2 regions of the Priestia sp. 179-F W1.4 NHS genome follow, and region 2 is predicted to be linked to the other one. Evidence: riboswitches for the same ligand, from Rfam matches in the RefSeq annotation. Region 2 holds a riboswitch; the other holds the start of a gene.
The links. A riboswitch is a leader RNA that binds a small molecule or an ion and turns the genes downstream of it on or off. The one in region 2 is predicted to bind glycine.

Region 1 (3,360 bases), on a different contig from region 2:
CTCCAGGAGGCGTAAGTAAACCTAATGATAAAGGATTGCTTGAAACCACAAACATACATTTTTCTTGATGAATAATTTCTTCAATTTCTTTTAACGGCTCGATTTGTCCGTAGAAATTTGGATACTGGACAATAACAGCTGCCACGTCACTTCCCATTTCTTTTTCTAATGCAATCATATCTGTTACGCCGTCTGCTGCAGGGATTTCTACCACTTCAATGTATTGACCCTTCGCATACGTTTTTAACACATCTTTTGACTCAGGGTGAACGGCCGCAGAGACAAGTACTTTTTTCTTTTTCGTTTGACCCGCACTGAGCATAGCGGCTTCTGCTAAAGCAGTTCCTCCGTCATACATAGAAGAATTGGCCACGTCCATCCCCGTTAACTCACAAATCATTGTTTGAAATTCAAAGATGGCCTGAAGTTCTCCTTGAGAAATTTCTGGCTGATACGGAGTATAGGCCGTATAAAATTCCGAACGAGAAATAACATGATCAACAATAACCGGCATGTAATGATCATAAACTCCCGCTCCTAAAAAAGAAGAATATTCTTTCAAATGAGCATTTTTTGCAGCCATATTATTTAATTCTTTTAACAGCTGAGGCTCTGAAGCCGCTTTTTTAATATTGTATTCTCCTTGAAAACGAACGCGCTGCGGAATATCTGAAAATAAATCATCAACAGATGAAACACCAATTGCTGCTAACATTTGCTGCTGATCTTGTTCTGTCATTGGTAAATAGCGATGTAACATGTTAAATTCCTCCCCAAAGCTTACTTTGAACGTTTATAAAAAGGTGTTGAAACCACTTTTGCTTTTAAGCGTTTTTTCCGAACCTGCACTTCCACTTCTTGACCAAGCTCTGTATACTCTGCTGATAATAGCGCTAAACCGATGTTTTTCTTTAATGTCGGTGACTGTGTACCTGTTGTCACAAATCCAATTTGTTCTTCATCTGCAAATACTTCGTAACCGTGTCTTGGTATACCTTTATCAATCATTTCAATTCCTACCAGCTTACGAGGTGCCCCGCTTTCACGCTGTTCTTTTAACACTTCTTTTCCAATAAAGCTGTCTTTGTTCGTCTTTACTGCAAATCCAATTCGAGCTTCAATGGGCGTAATATCTTTTGAAAGCTCTTGGCCATATAAAGCCAAAGTAGCTTCAAAACGAAGCGTATCGCGAGCTCCTAGTCCGCAAGGCAACACACCGTCCTCACTTCCTGCTTCTAAAATAGCCGTCCACAAGTGAGAGGCGTCAGCTGAAGAACAATAAATTTCAAAACCATCTTCTCCGGTATATCCAGTACGTGAAACGAGAGCATTTACATTCGCTACTTCTACATCATCAGCAAATGTAAATGGCTTTAATGAAGCTAAATTTTCATTCGTTAACGTTTGTAAAACTTTTTCTGCTAAAGGACCTTGTAATGCTAGCTGCGCAGTTTCATCAGATTGATTAACGAGCGTTACATCTCCTTGCTTGTGAGACACAAGCCACTCATAGTCTTTTTGAATATTAGCAGCGTTTACGACCAGCAAATACTCTTGATCTGCTTTTTTATAAATCAGCAAATCATCTACCGTGCCTCCGTCTTCATAACACATAGCCGTATACTGCGCTTTTCCATCTACAAGGGTAGAAACGTCATTTGTCATCGTATGCTGAAGAAAAGCTAAGCTATCAGCTCCTGTCACAAGAATTTCTCCCATATGAGAGACATCAAAAAGACCTGCCTTTGTACGTACAGCTTCATGCTCTTCTTTAATAGAAGAAAATTGAACGGGAAGAGCCCATCCTCCAAAATCAATTGTTTTGGCACCATATTTTTGATAGGTATCATAAAGCGGCGTTTTGTGTAATTCTGTTGTCATATTTATGTCCTCCTCTTTTTCACGTGAAACTTTTCATAACGGGGAGTTTTCAAATAGTGTGGGGATCACTATGTATCCAAACAAAAAAGGACAGAAAACCCCCTACTGTATTTAGTAGGAAGTCTCTGTCCTTTTCACCTGAAAGTTTACCTATAAACGAATAGGTTTGCCTCGTGGGTGGTCTATAAACGCATAGACACTCTCCAGAGCTGCGTCAAACAAGAGTCTTTTTGCCTGAGAGATTCACAATTTTATTGCTTGCTCCTTCGGCGCTACATTCAAGTAGTCTCTCCCCGTGTCGTCATTCGCTTCTATAAAGTTGGTAAAGTTGGGCATACTACTGAAAGATGTATCTATCTTTATTCACACAATCATTTGTAAAGTGCTAATCTATTTTCTTTTTCAAATTTTCTAAATATATTTTTATCCTACCTGATTCTTATCATTTGTTCAATAAAAATTTTTTACAAAGGAGCATTTTTATCATGAAAGTGAAATTAAACATCGATGAAACATGGGAAGCAGCCTTCTCAACTAAATTGGAGCAAGACGGCCCTTGGTCTGCATGGGATTTGTATAAACTTGCCTATGAAATAGAAGACCAAACGCTTATCTCAGAATTTGAAGGGCTACAAAGCCCAAAACATCTAGCCGATTTAACGCCGCTTCCTCATCAGCTCGAAGTAGCCAAACAAGTAGTCGAAACAATGAATGGGAAAGCCATTTTAGCAGATGAAGTAGGACTAGGGAAAACGATTGAAGCAGGGTTAATTTTGAAGGAATATATGATTCGCGGGCTTGTTAAAAAAGTTCTCATTTTAGTTCCAGCTTCGCTTGTTTCACAGTGGGCTATGGAATTGAATCAAAAATTTTATATTCCCGCGGTCCCTCAAAGAAAATCATATGTGTGGGATCAGTGTGACATCGTTGTGTCTTCAATTGATACAGCAAAACGTTCTCCTCATCGAGAAATTGTGCTAGAACAAGACTACGACCTCATCATCATTGATGAAGCTCATAAACTTAAAAACAACAAAACAAAAAACTATGAATTTGTTCAAAGCCTGAAAAAGAAATTTTGTCTGTTGCTAACCGCAACACCGATTCAAAATCGAATTGAAGAAATTTTCAACTTAGTCTCTCTTTTAAAGCCTGGCCATCTCGGCAATAAAGACTATTTCGAAGAATTATTTTCTGCTAAAAAACGCTCTTTGCAAAACGATGAGCACTTAAAAGAGCTTGTTAACAAAGTTATGATTCGAAATCGCCGCCATGATACGGGTATCGAATGGACGAAGCGAATTGTTCAAACCATTCCTGTTGAATTTTCACCGAAAGAACGCGAGCTATACGATGCGATTACGTCTTTTAAAGGAAACGGACTGCACCCTTCAAGTGCTTTTTCAATTTTAACCCTGCAGCGAGAGGCCTGCAGCAGCCGTGAAGCGGTGTATATGACATTAAAAAACATGCTGGAAC
Region 2 (3,360 bases):
CTTCCAATAAAAAGACCCCATCACGAAATGATGAGGTCACCCATTTACTATTTCTTCTTCCTTCTAGCTCCGTAAAAACCAAATAAGAGAATAAACCAAACGGGTGTCAACAATAAGGCTGGGCGCGTCGCATCAGAAAACAGCATAATAATAAGAATCACTGCAAACAACGCTAGCACAACATAGTTTATAAATGGTGTTAACGGTGCTTTGAATGTTGATGCTGCATGCAGCTGCGGACGTGTTTTTTTATATCTTAGATGGCAAATCAAAATGATACTCCACACCCAAATGAAACAAATAGCGCTGATGGTTGTTACGATGCCAAAAGCTTGATCTGGTATCAGTTTGCTTAACAAAGCTCCCGCCGAGATAACCAGCGTAGATACAAACAATCCGTTGCTTGGTACGTGGTTTTTGTTCAGTTTTGCAAACGTAGATGGCCCTTGATCATTTTTACTTAAGTTATATAAGATACGGCTTGTTGAAAACATTCCGCTATTACAAGCAGAAGCGGCTGAAGTTAATACAACAAAATTAATAATTCCAGCAGCAAGCGGAATTCCGACTAAACTAAAGGTTTTAACAAATGGGCTTTCTGCTGCATTCAATTCCATCCACGGGTTAATAAATAAAAGGACGATAAGCGCTCCAACATAGAAAAATAAGATTCGCAGCGGAATTTTATTAATCGCCGATGGAATATTTTTTTGGGGATTTGATGTTTCCGCTGCCGATACCCCTACCAATTCAACCCCGACGTATGCGAAAATAACCATTTGGAATGAAAGTAAGAAACCTGAAACACCGTTTGGAAACAGTCCTCCATGATTCCAAAGATTTTGAACCGTAACGGATCCTGCATCTGTTTTAAATCCGATTACCAGTAAAATAACGCCAATAACAATTAACGCAAGAATCGTAATAACCTTTATTAAAGCAAACCAAAACTCTAATTCTCCAAATAATTTTACGGTTAATAAGTTAAGTCCTAATAAAATGATTACACAAATAAGTGCAGGAATCCACTGAGGAATATTGAACCAATATTTCACATATACGCCAACGGCAATCACATCAGCCATAGCTGTCATGATCCAGCAAAACCAGTACGTCCACCCTGTGACAAATGAAGCCCATGGTCCAAGATACTCTTCAGCAATATCTGTTAACGATTGATAACCTGCTTTAGACAGCAGTAGTTCTCCTAGCGCTCTCATCACAAAGAAAAGCGCAATACCCACAATTAAATAAGCAAAGATGATAGAGGGACCTGCAAGCTGTATGGCTTTACCAGAACCTAAAAATAATCCCGTCCCAATGGTTCCTCCAATCGCGATTAGCTGAACATGACGATTGGATAAATCCCTCTTTAATTCTCGTTGTTCCAACTCTAACTCCTCCTAACAATAAAACCTTTGATGCGATCGTGCGGACTACAAAATAAAGTCCAATAAAAAAAGAGATTGGATGCGCTCCAATCTCATGGTCATAAGAATAACAAATATTATGGTACATGCTACCAATTAGTAACATGCCAAATAAATATCCGGTACTCTTCTGTCCTTTTGCCTGAGATTGTGAACCCTTCGGCGTCGCGAAACTATCGCGATCTCTCCAGAAGCTGCTCCTGCTATAGTGTGATCCATAGCAATCATAGCTTTCTACGTATTAAATTTTCCGATCAAGATAATGACTGTCGAATAGTTGTTTATTCTAATACCAGTTGGATGCTTTGTCAACAAGAAAGATGACTTTCATTTATTTACCTTCTTCGAAAGAAGGTAATGAAACAGGTTCAATCGTCAACTTAGTATCCTTTTCTACATGCTACCTGAGTCCCTGCGGAAACCTAAATACGTTAAATGGATCGTACTTTTTATTTACTCTTTCTAACCGCTCTGCGTTGTCTCCAAAATACTCATACTCGTAGTTTCTAAGGTTGCTGATAGGGAAATTCACATAGGAGCCTTTCGTAATACGTTTAATATATTGAAATCGCTTATACAGCCACTCTCTGTTTGCTCGTGCAAACGCATCGTCTGTCCATACAGATTGAAAGCCCAGAATATATCTAGCGTTTCTGTAAAAGAAGGCCGTTTCTCTGTTACCAACACTGCGAATTTCTCCTCCTAGTGCATAAAAAGAAATCGCGGCGTAAACGGACCCTTCTGCTGGACGCTGTATGAGATCTGCAAGATTTTCAAGCTCGCCAACTGAATAACTTCTTTGCACAAATCTTCCCGTTGACTTAAATTTTTCAGACGGAGGATAGGTTGCTTCTATCTTTTGTACCGCTTCAAGAAAAGATAATGACTCTAGCTCGACTCGGAACCCCTCCACCTCTGCAAAAGGCTGCAAGATCTTTCGAGCTCTTTCTGGAGATCCGTAAAAGAAGCCGTTCGCAAATATGCCCAATCCTTCCCCTTCTGCATTATAAAAACTGGCAACTAGCGTCATACGTTTGTCCAATTCAGGCAGCCAGCTTTGCCATATATTCATCACTTGTGCCTGTTTTTCTCTTGTAGTACCTACATAAAAGAAGCGAACAAGCGTCACAGAGCTGTTCGTCGGTTTTGGAAGCTGAAACGTCATGCTTGCCACAACGCCAAAATTACCGCCACCAGCACCTCGGCATGCCCAAAAAAGATCCGCGTTACACGATTTGTTTGCTTTAATAATCTTTCCTTCATAATTGACCAACTCTAGCTCTATCAAGCTGTCACAACCTAATCCGTAAAGTCTGCTCGAAAGCCCCCAGCCTCCTCCGAGCGTAAAGCCAGACACCCCAACAGTCGGACACGTTCCTCCTGGAAACACATATCCATTCGAACCGATAAAATCATACACTTCCGTATTCTTTGCTCCTGCCTCCATCTTTAAGATGTTCCGTTTCCTATCCAATTTCAACCCGTTTAACCGACTGATATCAATGACTAATACACATTCACCCGTAGAATACCCTTCATAATGATGACCGCCAGATCGAATGCGAATGTCTACACGATGCTTGCGCGCCCATTGAATTGCATTTACAACATCCTGCTTTTTTTCACAGTACACAATCACAAGCGGAAATTTATCAATAGCACGATTCCACTCCTGACGAGCTTCCTCATAAATGGGGTCTTTCGGCGTTACCACTTTACCCGTAAGACCTTTCAAAAACATTGAGTCCATTTGACCTCTGCCCCTCTGTATATACTTTTTAGTAGTTTTATTACTATAGTATTCTTGGGGTGGTTGAGGGTGTGGGTTTTCAAGACTAGATTGGCGTTTATCATCTCTATTAAAAATGAAATTTCAGTTCATTTACCGAAATATAAGTACTAATAAAACTTCTTTTCGGTGCTCGGATGC

Region 1: linked by a shared signal. The riboswitch ahead of gcvT (glycine cleavage system aminomethyltransferase GcvT) and the one ahead of ACH0CI_RS23560 (amino acid permease) in region 2 are both predicted to bind glycine.

Annotation. Positions count from the first base shown of each region.
Region 1 is NZ_JBIQFF010000001.1:404,693-408,052, reverse strand. It holds gene gcvPA (aminomethyl-transferring glycine dehydrogenase subunit GcvPA) at 1-760, opposite strand, end outside; gene gcvT (glycine cleavage system aminomethyltransferase GcvT) at 781-1,881, opposite strand; glycine riboswitch at 2,094-2,186, opposite strand; gene ACH0CI_RS02075 (DEAD/DEAH box helicase) at 2,367-3,360, shown strand, end outside.
Region 2 is NZ_JBIQFF010000007.1:134,128-137,487, reverse strand. It holds gene ACH0CI_RS23560 (amino acid permease) at 48-1,391, opposite strand; glycine riboswitch at 1,551-1,631, opposite strand; gene ACH0CI_RS23555 (FAD-binding oxidoreductase) at 1,831-3,180, opposite strand.